Anatilimnocola aggregata: one gene and its partner. The protein of the gene in region 1 interacts with the protein of each later gene in a pairwise test. Links are inferred from orthologs where the notes say so. Each region holds a gene or a part of one and is shown in the gene's direction. Other genes may lie near its edges.

Region 1 (7,219 bases):
TGAAGCTGCTTCGACCGGAGACGTTGAAAGGACAGCCAGTGAAGATTCGTTGTAACCGCGAGAAGTTACTCAGCTCGTTTCAAACCGCAGCTTTGTTTGCTCCTGCTCGCAGCCCGAAGGAAATTCTGCAGAACGTCAAGCTCGATGTGGATGCCGCGGGAGTGACCTTCTCGGCGACCGACATGGAAGTAGGCGTGCGGGTGGCAGTCGAAGGTGTGGAAGTGGAAACTCCTGGGAGCATCGTGTTGCCGGTCGGTCACGTCGGCGCGCTCTTGCGAGAGAATAGCGACGAGTTTCTGGCGATAGAATCGACCTCGCGCGGGACGATCGTCCGCGGTGAACGGAGCGAGTTCAAACTTCCGAGCAACGATCCGGAAGAGTTTCCGGAAGTTGCTAAGTTTACGGAAGAGAAATATCACGTCATCGCGGCACCATTGTTCCGCCAGATCATCTCGCGCACTGAGTTCGCAACCGATCTGGAAAGCAGCCGGTATGCGTTGGGCGGCGTGCTGGTCGAACTCGACGAGAATAAAATCATCGCCGTGGGGACTGACGGTCGCCGGTTGTCGCGCATGGAAGGCCCAGCGTCTTCGGTCGGTGGTCATAAGACCGGTGATACGATGACGATCATCCGGACGCAGTCGATGCGGCTCTTCAATCGCTCGGTGCAAGACTCCGATGGCGAAGTCCACCTGGCAGCCCGTGGCAACGATGTGCTGCTGCGTACACCGCGCGCGACGTTCTATTCGCGGCTGGTTGAAGGGCGCTTTCCACGCTGGCGCGATGTGTTTCCTAATCGTCGCGACATGCAGCGGATTCCGCTCACGGTCGGTCCGTTGCACGCCTGCTTGCGTCAGGCCGCGGTGGTGACCAACAACGATAGCCGCGGCATCGACTTCAGCTTTCAGCCCGGCACGCTCACGCTGTTATCGTCAACGGCGGATATCGGCCAGGCTCAAGTCGAACTGCCGATCGCTTACGACGGACCGCCAATCGTCGTCACGCTCGATCACCGTTTTGTCTCCGACTTTTTGAAGGTTTTGAGTCCCGAAACGAACATCACGCTCGAGATCGAAAACAGCGAGACCGCTGCGGTCTTCCTGGCTGACGACGACCGTTACGGGTATGTCGTGATGCCCCTCTCGCGCGATCGCTAAAGAATCAATCTGTGCCCGTTCTGACACGCGCATTCATGGATGAATGAATGAAAAAACCAACCGAAGAAGAACGTTATCTGCAGGACGACTACAAGCGGCGGCGGGTCCCTGTTGCCGCTGCGAAAAAGATGGGGGATGTCGTCGGGCAACTCCTCGTCAAGCGCGGCTATGCCAACGTGCAGCAAGCTGCTTCGCTCGATGCCGTTTGGAATCAAGCTGTCGGTGAGCGATTCAGTTCGCAAACCAAAGCAGGGCAGGTGAAGCGGGGTGTCCTGGAGGTGTTCGTCGGCAACTCGGCGATTCTGCAAGAGTTGACGTTCGTCAAAGCCAAGCTGGTGAAGTCGCTCGCTCAAGCCGCCGCGACCAGCCAGATGCAAGAGAAGATTCGTGATATCAAGTTCCGTGTAGGTCCAGTGAAGTAGTCAGTAATCACCGCTTCGGCGGTTTGGGAAGTGCAACAAATACCATGTCTGAAGCCAATCAAGATCCGAATCCCGCTGGAAAAGACGATTACGATTCCGAGTCGATTCAGCACTTGTCCGACGTCGATCACGTGCGCCTACGGCCCGGAATGTACGTCGGCAATATCGATGAGCAAGGGCTGCATCATCTGGTTTATGAGCTCGTCGATAATTCCATCGACGAAGTAATGGCCGGTCATGCCAAGAACGTCCTCGTCACGATTCGCAACGACGGTTCTTGCAGCGTCGAGGATGACGGCCGCGGTATTCCCGTCGATCGTCATGAAGAAGAATCGGTCAAGCAGGGCCGGGAAGTCACCGCGCTCGAAGTGGTAATGACGAACCTGAAGGCGGGCGGCAAGTTCGATAAAAAGAGCTATAAGACTTCGGGTGGGTTGCACGGCATCGGCATCAAGGCGGTGAACTTTCTCTCGCAATGGTGCGAGGTGCAGGTCTTTCGCAACGGCCACATGTATCAGCAGGAGTTTGAGCGAGGCGTGCCGCAGGGCGAAGCTCGCCGCATGGGTGCGACCAGCAAGCGTGGCACCAAGGTGAGCTTCAAGCCGGACGGTACGATCTTCACCACCACCAAGTTCCAGTTCGACAAGTTGCAGAAGCGCCTGCGAGATTTGGCGTTCCTCAACAACGGCGTGCGCATCAAGTTTCATGACGAGCGGAATGGTCAGACCGAAGAGTTCCATTACGAGCGGGGCATTGTCGAATACGTCGAGTACTTGAATCGCGCCACCGAGGCCATTCACAACGAACCGGTGTATGTCAGCGGCGAAAGCGAAGGCGTGCAGTTCGAAATTGCCCTGCAGTACGTCAACGAGTACACCGAAAACCTGCATGCTTACGTCAACAACATTCACACTCCGGACGGTGGCACGCACGTGGTCGGTTTCCGGACAGCACTCACCAGGACGTTGAATGCGTACGGCAAAAAAGAAGACATGTTCAAGGATGTCACCGTCAGCGGCGAAGATTTTCGCGAAGGGTTGACGGTCGTGATTGCGGTGCGCGTGCCGCATCCGCAGTTTCAATCGCAAACCAAGAACCGCCTGCTCAATGCCGAAGTCGAAGGGATCATCAATGCGTCGTTCGGCGAGTATTTCAGCAAGTTTCTAGAAGAGAACCCGAAGGTCGCCAAAACGATTCTGAAGAAGGCGACCCTCGCTGCGGAAGCGCGCGAAGCAGCTCGTAAGGCGAAAGAAGCGATCCGCGTCCGCAAGAATGCGCTCTCGGGCGGCGGCTTGCCGGGCAAGTTGCGCGACTGCCTCAGTAAGAAGATGGAAGAGTGCGAGTTGTACTTGGTCGAAGGTGATTCGGCCGGTGGCTCGGCCGAAGGTGGCCGCCTGCGAGATTTCCAGGCGATCTTGCCGCTGCGAGGTAAGATCATCAACGCATACAAATCGCGTGAAGACAAAGTGCTTGCCAACGAAGAAGTGCAGAGCATGATTCAGGCCATCGGGGCTGGCATCGGCATGGAGCAGGATCTGTCTCGCCGGCGGTACAACAAGGTCATCATCATGACCGATGCCGACGTCGATGGCTCGCACATTCGCACGTTGCTCCTCTGCTTCTTCTACCGCCAGATGTATCAACTCATTACCGGCGGCCACGTCTACGTTGCCCAGCCTCCGCTCTTCCGCGTGAAGAGCAAGAAGGACACGTACTACGTTCAGACCGAAGAAGAGATGAAGTCCCAACTGCTCAACAAGGGGCTCTCGGACTGCGAACTCGACCTTCGCGATGGCAAGATCATCAGCGGGGCCGACATGACCAAGCTCTGCACCACGCTGGCCGACATGGACGAAGCCATCATCGCGCTCGAACGTCGCGGCATCAGCTTGCGGGCGCATGCCCAGCGGAAAGACTCCGAAGGGCGGTTACCCTACTATCACGTTTTTCTTGGCGTCCACGACAAGTGGTTCGTCAGCGCGAGTGAACTCGATCAGTTCAAATCGGAACAAGAGAAAGTCGCCGGCAAGGAACTGGCTGTCGATGAATCGGCTGTTGTCGAAGCTGGCAACGGCAAACCCAGTTCGCAGTTGCACATCACCGAGTTGCACGAAGTGCGCACGATCAACTCGGGGCTCGCAGAACTCAAACGGGCTTTTGGCTTCGAGATCGACGTGCTTATTCCGCAAGAGCGAACAGGCAGCGACGAAGCCCGCTACGTACTCAGGCGAGGCGATCATGAGACGGACCTGCAAGACTTACGCACGCTAGTTGGTGCGGTGCGAGACCTGGGCCAAAAGGGGCTCACGGTCACGCGGTTTAAGGGTCTGGGCGAAATGAACGCGGAAGAACTCCGCGAGACCACGCTTGATCCTGCCAACCGCACGCTGCTCAAAGTCAGCATGCGTGACGCTGGTTCGGCCGACGACATGTTCCGCGTCCTCATGGGCGAGAAGGTCGAACCCCGCCGTGAGTTCATCGAACGCCACGCGCTGGAAGTGCGAAACCTGGACGTGTAAGATTACAGAATGGTGTCGGACATAAAGTTTGTCAAAACGGACACAAAGTTTGTCACGTTGAGACATAAAGTTTGTCAAGGAAATCATCTGGCGCTCGGCTCGCGCCGTTGATTCACGCCAATTTCCCGACCTCACTCGCCGTAAGTCTCTGATAGCTAAAGAAAAATCAACCCTCCCCGCGCCCGGGACACCGGGCGCGGGGAGGAGTTTCTTATCTTGCTTCGGCGGTTCGAATGATCAGCGGCGGCGTCGCGAGCGACCGACGTGGTAGCCTTTGACGCTCCCGATGTGCTTGCCTTTGGTGTAACACCAGACGCCGAGCCAGCCGAGAATACCCAGTACGATCAGAGTATCCATGGGAAATGTGGTCTCCTGTAAGTGAAAGTTGGGGATCCCGCGTTCAGGCGGCTGCGCGGGTCAGCGCCGGATCGGCTGGAACGGGCGGGACGATGGCGCTCGCCGCCAGCGGCATCCAGATATAGGAACGCTGTTCGTCACGGGCATGGAGAACCGCATTACGCCCGAACAGGTGGAGTTCACCGAGCCCGAGTTTACCGACCCGCTCCAGATAACGACGATTCACGGCCACGCGGAGCGGTTCGCCCTGAGGCTGATGCCCGGTGAGCGTCACTTCGACCGGTGTTGCGAAGCGAGGCGATCGGGCCCGAACGGCAAAATGCCCGTTGAGATCGATGGTCACCGGCGAATCTTGCTCGTCGTCGCTCGGCAACAACGTTAACGAACGCACCAAGCGCCGGCCGTCGGCGGGCGAGATCCGGCAACTGGCGACCGATCGTAGGACGGGCGGAATAATGTCGTCGACGCGCGGGAAGCGCCCTTCGGACTCGACCTTGATCTGCACCGTCCAATTCCCGGCTCTCAGCGTGAACCAGCCGTCGTGCAATCCCACGGCGACGTGGTCGGCGGCGAGTAACTCGCTCGCCTGAAAGACGTGGTGGCGGCCGATCAAGAGGTCGTCTTCGAACGGGAACTCAAATCCGCGCTGCAGCAGCAACTGCCGCCCGTCGGTTGCGGCAATCTCACCTCGCTTGCCGCGGATCTGTATACAGCCCAGCGCGTAGCGCAAGGACGTCGCATCCGTGGTCTCCGCGGCATCTCGCAAGGCGGTCATCAGGCGCGGCGGATTTTTTGTCAGTTGCTCGGGCAGTGACGGGAAATCCGTCGACTTCGGCAAAGGCCGTTGTTCGACGACGAGCAATTGCTGAACGCCGTCGTCGTCCCATCGCGCGATGAGCGCATTGGATTCGGCGGGGGTAAGTTGGACGAGGTCGGTGCGACTCCCGGCGCAATCGTCGAAGAAGCTCAGCGGCACGGCCAGTTCGGCCGGCGCAAAGCGTCCGGCTTCTTCGTAAGCCACGGCGATGCGGGCGTTGCGGGCGGTGAAGCGAAAGGTGCGGGGCGTGGCGACGATCGCCACCGAGGGAGAAGTCTCCCTCGGCGACGGTCGCAACGCGCGGCGAAACACGGCTCGTACGCGACGAGCCAAGCGGCGCGAGAAGGTAATCAAGCAGACTCTCCTGGGGTAATTGAGGATCGGTCACCTGCGGCCGTTCAGGCTGCCCGTTCGGCCGGGCGTTGCTCGAAGAACGAGGTGCAACGCTCGGCGTCGAGCCGATCCCAGTCGACGACGAGCGGTTCTCGTTCGACCGGGACGGGGGTCAGCAGTACGAAACCGCGACGAGCGATCTCGCGAATCGATTCGCCGGTCGCACGGGCGACGGCTCGGTTCAGTTCAGCCTGGGTCATGGCATTTCTTTCCGTTGGGGAAGACAAAGCGCAACAAAAAAGGCCCCCGCACCGCGCGGAGGCCTGACAACAGACATTCAAAAGTTCGTTCAGCGTTCGATCGTTACTTCGACGGCTCCGACCGAATCAACCAGTACTCCTGCAACCAGGCAACTTCGGCTTCGAGGGCCTCACTCCGTTTGACGAACGGTCCGAGTCGGGGACCGTCGACCGGCCCGAGATCGACGAGCCAATTGCCCGCTGTATCCGGTTCAACGTACGATCCGCGGCGGATCACGGTCGGTCCCAGACTGCGGAGGTCGACCGTTTCGGCATAGATGAAGCGGAGGTCGCCGTCGGCGGTCACGACAAGTTGCATCAGGCGGCCTCCTGCAAAGCCGGGGCGCGACGCACGATATTGCGCCGCGGCCGATCGACGAGCAGCGTATCGAGCGAGGTTCGTAAGTCGGCCAACTCGCCGGCGACCGTTTGCCGGAGGATGCGATTCTCGCGCAAGGCTTGCGGCTGGAGTCCTTGGACGATTTGCTGGGCCTGCGAGACCAGTTCATCCAACTGCTCGTTGGAACGGACGTTGAGATTGCGAAACCGGGCAAAGAACTCGACCAGGTTGGTCACGGCCGAATCGCGAAAGACTTTCGGCTTGCCGTCCGTCACGCCGCTGAGACGGTCGTTTAAGTGGACGATGAGCTGGCTCAATTCGTCGCAAAACGCCTGCTCGGTCAATTGCAGTGCTTCATCGAATCGTGCGGCCACCCGACGGCATTCTTGCTCGTAGAGTTCCGGATTGACTTGCTGCAAGTAACTCGGCGGCTCGACCGAGGGATAATCCCAGTCGACGGCGAACAGGTTTCGTAGCGACGGCGGATAGTCTTGGGCGTTGAATAAGCGACCGAGTCGAGTGCGGGCGGCGGACTGCAGTTCGGCGTAATGCCGATCGAGTTGTTCGACCGCTTCCTCCAGTTCGTCGCGCAGTTCACTCAGACGCCGGTTGAAGGCGTCGATCTGATCGAGGCGGATCAAGCGCACGCCCGGTTCGGGATAAGGGAGCGTCATTCCCTTCCAATACTGAATGATCCGGCCCCGGACGCCGGTCACGGCGCGAAAGGCCGGATGCTTGGTATCGAGCAGTTTCTTGCTGGCGGCCAGGAACTGACCGCTGGCGTCAAAGGGATCGGCGGCCTCGGACTTTTGTTCCGGGGTCAGCGTCTTGTGGGTTCCCAAACCGCTGAGGCTAACGCGGACCGCAGCCATCGAGTTACGCAGGCGGGCGGCGGGATCGACGGTGCGCCGCGCGGCGGGACGATCCTGAGTCGTCGAGATCATGAGGTTTCTCCGGAGAATGAGGAGGAGGGTC
Region 2 (7,413 bases), 3.0 Mb from region 1 along the record:
ATACCGAAGCCGATCTGGACGACAAGTTTGCCAAGGTCGTGCAACTGACCGACGACTTGAATCAAGCCACTGGCCTCAAGGCTCGGCTTGATGAACGCAACACGCAGTTGGCCATGCAAGTCACACGCATGAAACACGTAATGACTTCGGTGGGTGTAGATGAATACACTCCGGTCGCTCACATCGCTCCCCGTGTGAAGGGGAAGGTTCTGGATGTGAAGACCGACCTGATCGAAGTCTCGCTGGGTTCCGATGATGGCATGAAGCCTGGGCACCTGGTGCAGGTGTATCGCGGCAATCAATACCTGGGCCAGGCCACCGTCCGCACGACGGGCCCGGATCGCGCCGTGGCACAAATCGATAAGAAGATGCTCCGTGGCCCGATTCGAAAGGACGACAATGTCACTACCCAGTTCAAGTAATCCGGGCCAGCCTGCCGTCCAGAAGCAAGGGACCAACATCTACACCGTAATGTTGATTCTCTCCTTCCTGGCGCTCGTCACCGGCACCGTCCTGCTCGCCATGGAACTGAATCGCTACGGCGAATATCCCCAGTGGCGAACCCCCGCGAGCGCAGTTGGTTCGTAGTCCGCACTCCCCAGGGCGAACAGCCCTCATCCAAATCACGCGGCCGCAGTGACTCAGCTGAATCACTGCGGCCGCAAACATTTCTTGGCCGCTGATTCGATGGCATCTGCTCGCGAAAACCGTTATCGTGGGGAGTAGAATCCTGTGGGGCTGCCAAGAAGGATCCAAACTGTGCCCAACCTCTTCCGCTGGTGTTTCGCCCGCTCTGTGCTTGTGCTGCTCTTCGTTGGTTACTCTTCGGCCGATGCTCAGGTCTCGCTCTCCGCTACCGCCGACAGTGATGCCACCGCCGAAGAGAAGATCGAAGCCATTCTGCTTACCAAGATCTCGCTGGCGTTCAAAGAGACGCCCCTGAGCGATGTGATGACCGCGGTCAGCGAGAAATCGGGCATTCAGATCATTCTTTCGAAGAAAATCGAAGACGCCGGCGTTCAGCCCGACCAGCCCGTCACCATCGCGCTCAAGGACGTTTCGATTCAGTCGTTTCTGAACCTGACGCTCCGCAATCTGAATCTCACCTTCATGGTTCGCGACGAAGTGCTGGTTATCACGACGGTCGAAGAAACCCAGTCCCCGGAAAACATGACGACGCGGGTTTATCCCATCAAAGATCTGCTCGACGCGAAAACGCACGATTACGACGCGCTCATCGATCTGATTACTTCGACAATCGAACCCGACTCGTGGCAAGATGTCGGCGGACCTGGCAGCATCAGCGCGTTCGAAAACTCTTGTTGCCTCGTCTTCTCCCAGCGCCGAGACATCCATCAGCGCGTCGCAGCACTGCTGACAACCCTGCGCAAAGCCAAGACGGTGCAAGGGATCGCTCCTGCAGCGCCCGTCCCCAGCAAAGCCAGCACCGGCTTGCCATCCACCACTGGCCGCAACAGTGGCTTCTTACTTCCGACGACGAGCGCAGCGAAGGAATAACCCTCCGCGTCTCGGCTCGCTGTTCGTCGTGATGATGCGCCCGTCGATACCATGGATGTGTGAAAGCAGAGGTGTTTTCGTGAAGAGTTTCCACGTATTACTGACTGCGGCAATACTCGGTTCACTTTCAGCCGTCGAAGTTCCTGCCCAGGTGCCAACATCGCTGGCGGTAGCCACTGACGAGGAACAGCAGCAGATCAAGCGAATTGAAACCGCGCTCGCGAGCAAGGTTTCGTTCGATGTCAAAGATCTGCCGCTGGACGAACTGCTACAAAAAGTCTCGCAGCAGTGTGGCATCCCCATTCTCTTGAGGAAGAGCCTCGCGATTGCGGGAATAGACTCGGCACGACCAGTCACCATTTCGCTGCGAGACATTTCGCTCCGGGCCTTCCTGCGCAACTTGCTGGGTGAACTCAATCTAACGTTTGTCGTGAAGGATGAGGTAATTGCCATCACGACGACCGACGACTCATGGGCCTATCCGGTCACTCGCATTTATCCCGTCAAGGACTTGATTCAAACCAGGCCGACACCGAGCGCGAAGGTTGAGTACGATTTTGGCCCGCTCATCGAGTTGATTATCTCCACGGTCACCATTACACAAGAGAGTGGGGCATCGCCAGTGGACGGATTCGACAACGCCTTATGTATTATCATCACCACGCGCGACGAGGAGCATGAACAAGTGGAGCGGCTACTGACGACTCTCCGTAAGTCGAAGGCAAGGCAACAACTGGCCCCGCCTCCGGAGCCGATTCGCAGTGGGAAATGACTGGTTTGCCGGGCTGAATTCCCGGGTTGCGAGGTCTGCATCCGGTGCTTTGGCGGGAGCGTGCGGCAGCACTCGCAAGTCCTGTTTTCCGAAGCGTTTGCGCCCCCAATAAACGGGCTGCTGGTCGTTGTTGACAGGCTCCAATTTTGCTACATTATGGGCACTCCCGATTTGGCCTGAAAATCACGAAAAACGGCCTGTTTTTTGGCTGTTCCCTCTGCAGTAACCGCGGCTCCGCCCCAGCGAGTTGGATTCTGAAACTGAGTTCGCTCCTCGCTCCGGTTTGCCTGCTCCGCGGGAAAGGATTCTCACTTGTCGACCGACGATGATTTGCCCGTTGATCCCAGTTCTTCGGACCCTCCCGTTCCCCCTGTAAGTGATCGCGACCGGGCTCAGGATCAGCCCATCGAAGACGAGTTGAAAGAGAGCTACCTGGTCTACGCGATGAGCGTGATCGTGAGCCGCGCGCTGCCGGACGTGCGCGACGGGCTCAAGCCTTCGCAGCGGCGCATTCTGGTCGCTATGAACGACTTGAACCTGGGTCCCAACGCGGGCCGCGTGAAGTGCGCCAAGATCTCGGGCGATACCAGCGGTAACTATCACCCGCACGGCGAAAGCGTGATCTATCCCACGCTGGTCCGCATGGCCCAAGACTGGAACATGCGGCACGTGCTGATCGACAAGCAAGGGAACTTCGGTTCGATCGCTGGTCTGCCCCCAGCCGCCATGCGATATACCGAAGCCCGCTTGTCCCCCATCGCCGCGCTGATGCTGGACGATCTCGATCGCGACACGGTCGACTTCCTGCCCACTTACGACGAACGGGCTCTTGAGCCCACGGTGCTGCCGAGCAAGTTCCCAAACCTGCTGGTGAACGGCACGCAGGGGATCGCGGTCGGCATGGCGACCAGCATTCCGCCGCACAACCTGCGCGAAATCTGCGATGGCATGATCCGCGTCATCGATGAGCCCGAAGTCTCGATGGACGAACTGCTCGAACTGATTCCCGGCCCCGACTTCCCCACCGGCGGCATGATCTGCGGCCGGGCGGGAATTCGCCGCGGCTATCTGACGGGCCGCAGTACGATTACCGTGCGCGCCCGCGCCAAGATCGAAGAGTACAAGAAAGATCGCTATCGCATTGTGGTCACGGAAATCCCGTACCAGGCGATGCGCGACAACGTGATGGAAAAGATCGCGGCCCTGGTCAACGAAGAGAAGATCAAGGGGATCAGCAGCGTCACCGATTACAGCGACTTGAAGCAGCCGGTCCATATCGTCATCGAACTCAAACGCGATGCCGACCCCGAAGTGGTGCTGGCCCAGTTGTATCAATTCTCGCCGCTGCAGGATTCGTTCTCGATCATTCTGCTGGCGCTGGTCGACGGCAAGCCGCGCAATCTGACGCTCAAGCAGATGCTGGAGGAATTCCTGCGGCATCGCGTGACGGTGATTCGTCGCCGGACGCAGTTCCTGCTGGCGAAGGCCCGCAAACGCAAGCACACGGTCGAAGGTTTGCTGCTGGCCTTGGCCAATATCGACGAGATCATCCGCATCATCCGCCAATCGCGCACGGTCGCCGAAGCGAAGTCTGGCTTGATGAATGTCGAAGCTCCCGCGGCGATGATGGAGCGCGCACTCGGCCCAGAAGGTTTTAAGTTCTTCCAGTCGGAACGAGGCGTAGCTGCCGGCTATCGCCTAACGGCAGTCCAAGCCGATGCAATCCTGCGCATGACGCTGAGCCAACTCGTCAATCTCGAGCAGGAACGCCTGGGTGGCGAGCATGCCGAACTCTTGGCCGAAATGGCCGAGTACTTGCGCATCCTCTCTGACGAAAACAACATTCGCGCGATCATTCGCGAAGACCTGACCGAAATCAAGCGGAAGTTCGGCGAAGATCGTCGTACGGAACTCAGCGGTACCGAGATCGGCCACGTCGATTTGGAAGATCTGATCACCGAAGAGACGATGGTGGTCTCGATCTCGCACAAGGGCTACATCAAGCGTACACCTTCGAGCGTCTATCGCGCTCAGCGGCGCGGTGGCAAGGGACTCAAGGGAGCCGAGACTGAGGGTGAAGAAGATCCCATCGAGCACCTGTTCGTCGCCAGCACCCACGCGTACCTGATGTTCTTTACGAACATGGGGAAGGTCTATTGGCAGAAGGTTTATGACCTGCCCGAGCTCAAGCGCGACTCGAAAGGGCGGGCCATCGTCAATCTGCTCAACCTGGCCCCGGGCGAAAAGATTGCTCAGTGCCTCGCCATTCGCGATTACGACTTGCCCGAGCACTACCTGATTATGGGTACCCGCAACGGGCTGGTGAAAAAGACGCCACTGGCGCAGTACAGCCGGCCGAAGAAGACGGGCATCATCGCCATCAATCTGGTCGAGGGTGATGAGCTCGTGAGCGTGGCGATTGCCAAGCCCGGCGATGAGTTGATCCTATCGTCGGCCAAGGGGCAGGCGGTTCGTTTCCGTCAATCGACGGTGCGCAGTTCGGGCCGCAATGCCCAAGGGGTGAAGGGAATCAAGCTGCGAAAAGAAGACTACTGCGTGGGAATGGTCGTCGCCGATCCCGACGCTACGCTGCTGACCGTTTGCGAAAAGGGTTATGGCAAGCGAACTCCGATCGGCCCGAACAGTGGCATTCCCGATGTTCCTGAAAGCGAATTGCCCGAAGATGGCAGTGTGCCGGAAGCTGTGGCCGAAGCGGCCGCTGAAGTCGATGAACCCGCCGGGGAAGATGGTGAAGCTGGCGATTCGTCGGGGAGTCGTTATCCCACCAAGGGACGCGGTACGATGGGCGTGCGCGACATCAAGACCACCAATCGCAATGGTCCCGTCGTGGCCATTGCCGTGGTTCGCGATGGCGACGAACTGCTGATGATGACGGCCCGCGGCAAATTGCAGCGGATCGCAGCGGGCGAAATCAGCGTGATTGGTCGTAACACCCAAGGGGTGCGGATCATGTCGCTGGACGATACCGATGCGCTGGTTGCCGTGGTGCGCGTGCCCAAGGAAGAAGTGGAAGTGCTGGATGCTCCGCAGGCTGTCCCCGGCATCGCCCCGCCGAGCAGCCCGCTTGCTCCGCCACCGGAATTGCCGGAAGACGACGAAGCGTCGTCCTGAGCTACTTTCTGATCTTCATCGATTCTTACCTCTGAACTTCTCTGCATCGTGCGGAGAAGTGTGCGGTGCCTGACCGTGCTTGCGCAAGAATCGGCATTAGTGACTTGACAAGTGTTCATAAAGTCGTAATGATATTAGCAGCTGGATTGGCAACTTGGTGGAAGGTCCTGCGCCTGTGCAGCGGGAACAGTTTGCGCCGCTGTGAGGAAATGCTGATGAGCATTCCGGGCCAGGTATCGATCGTGGCTGGCAGTCGACTTGGCGTTCAATGTCATCTGGTTAACCCACGCGCATGCCCGGGTACACTGCAAAACAAACGAACTACCAGTTCAACGGCCGCAAGCGGCCCGGTTAACCAATGTTTGGCAACCTGACATCCATCGATAGTTCAGCTACTAGGTGTACTGAAGACGTTTATCAACAAACAGGATGATTTCAGAGTTGGCAAATTAGACGTAATTCGTTGCGGCGAAACACCTTGTTAGTGATGCACGCAAAAGGGGGGTGTTGATAAACCTCGCGGCGATGCGACTGAGGAGCCGGGGCAACGAGCGTTCTGTAAATAGTGACTTCGAGCGCGACGGCAAATCAGGGGGTGTTCAATTATCCAGTCCGTTATTGAGTCGATAATGGCGTAACTCTCGTGTTTCCGCGAGATTGGCTACTAACAATAGGCCGCTTAGTTGAACACTTTGGGCGCTCGAAGGACTTACTTCGTCGGAGTGTTGAAGCCTTGATTGATGAGCCACTCGGCACAGCGGTCGGGCCACTGATTCACCGGGTGCCCCGTTTGCCGCATGCCGTAGCCATGTCCGCCGCTGGCATAGACATGCAACTCGGCGGGGATCTTGGCCTTCTTCAGTTCACTGAAGAGAAGGACGGAGTTAGCTACCGAAACGCCGTCGTCCTGCGCGTGAATGAGGAACATCGGCGGCGTGGTGCTGTCGACCTTCACGTGGTCTTGCAGTGTCCAGGGATTCTTCTTGTTCTCGAAGCCGCCAGCATAGATGAGGGCTGCGAAATCGGGGCGGCAACTTACTTCGTCAATTTTATCGACGGGTTGATACTGCCGCTGTTCGTGGAGGATGGCAGTCAGGCCGGCCGTTTCGCCCCCTGCAGAGAAACCGAGAATGCCGATTCGCTGCGGGTCGAGTTTCCAGTCCTTCGCTCGGCTGCGAACCAGGCTCACCCCCCGCTGAGCATCTTGCACCGCGGCTTCCCAGCGCTTGTCGGGGTTACGAGCGGGCACACGATACTTGAGCACGATGGCTGTCACGCCCCGCGCGGCGAAGTACTGGGCACACTCGGTTCCTTCGTGGTCGTAAGCCAGAATGCTATGCCCACCGCCCGGAGCGATGATGAGCGCACAACCGGTGCGGAGATTGGCCGGCGGCTCGAAGACGGTGATCTGCGGTGTGCTGACGTTCGCCAGCTTGATGATTTTGCGATCGCCGATCAACTTGTCGGTCGGCTTGTTCACGTCCTGTTCGGGAGGCAACTCCCTCACTTCGCCGGGGGCTTTCGCCGGCCAAAGATCGATCGGCGTGGGATCTGCTGCGGTTGCCAATCGAATGAGGCAACCAGACACGAAGCAAGCGCAGGCGAGTGTGCGGAGAAACGATTTCATGAGATCCTCGTTACAAGAGTAGGGCGGGCGTGTCGTTATTTCAGCAGAATTCAGAGCGCCGCGGAAGAGTCGCAGTTGGCGAATTGAGTTACATTGAACGAGAAGATATTACGTTAGAGAGCGTTCATTCAGTCGACAGCGAATGCAGTCATTTGAAACGGCGGCCAAGGGGAGGGCGGAAAAATGTTGCGCTTGAATTTGTGGTTCGTGGCACTATGTGCACTGATGATCAGCGGCGGAATTGCGTCCGCTGCCGACCCGCTGGAGACGACCGTGCAGGGTAAGTTGACTACGGGTGTTAACGCCATCGGTGCGGAAACGACCGGGACGACGATTGAGGGGAAGGGATTCACCTGGGAACTCG

Evidence for each region. The genes of interacting proteins can lie anywhere in the genome.
Region 2: the proteins of ETAA8_RS00020 (region 1) and gyrA interact in binary tests that used the Escherichia coli proteins (3 or more experiments, as listed by UniProt). The link is inferred for Anatilimnocola aggregata from one-to-one orthologs.

What each region holds. Positions count from the first base shown.
Region 1 is NZ_CP036274.1:1,591-8,809, forward strand. The notes cover bases 1,252-4,360. They hold ETAA8_RS00020 (DNA gyrase subunit B), read left to right. Parts: upstream 1,252-1,623; coding sequence 1,624-4,098; downstream 4,099-4,360. Other genes in these bases: ETAA8_RS00015 (DUF721 domain-containing protein), read left to right, coding at 1,252-1,579. Outside these bases: dnaN (DNA polymerase III subunit beta), read left to right, coding at 39-1,157; more of ETAA8_RS00015, read left to right, coding at 1,205-1,251; ETAA8_RS00025 (hypothetical protein), read right to left, coding at 4,499-5,626; ETAA8_RS00030 (hypothetical protein), read right to left, coding at 5,671-5,865; ETAA8_RS00035 (hypothetical protein), read right to left, coding at 5,969-6,223; ETAA8_RS00040 (hypothetical protein), read right to left, coding at 6,223-7,188; ETAA8_RS00045 (hypothetical protein), read right to left, coding at 7,121-7,219. UniProt on the Escherichia coli protein: DNA gyrase negatively supercoils closed circular double-stranded DNA in an ATP-dependent manner to maintain chromosomes in an underwound state.
Region 2 is NZ_CP036274.1:2,988,680-2,996,092, forward strand. The notes cover bases 2,320-5,622. They hold gyrA (DNA gyrase subunit A), read left to right. Parts: upstream 2,320-2,620; coding sequence 2,621-5,422; downstream 5,423-5,622. In the rest of the region: ETAA8_RS11315 (hypothetical protein), read left to right, coding at 1-422; ETAA8_RS11320 (hypothetical protein), read left to right, coding at 400-588; ETAA8_RS11325 (hypothetical protein), read left to right, coding at 760-1,518; ETAA8_RS11330 (hypothetical protein), read left to right, coding at 1,598-2,290; ETAA8_RS11340 (alpha/beta hydrolase), read right to left, coding at 6,132-7,049; ETAA8_RS11345 (hypothetical protein), read left to right, coding at 7,233-7,413. UniProt on the Escherichia coli protein: A type II topoisomerase that negatively supercoils closed circular double-stranded (ds) DNA in an ATP-dependent manner to maintain chromosomes in an underwound state.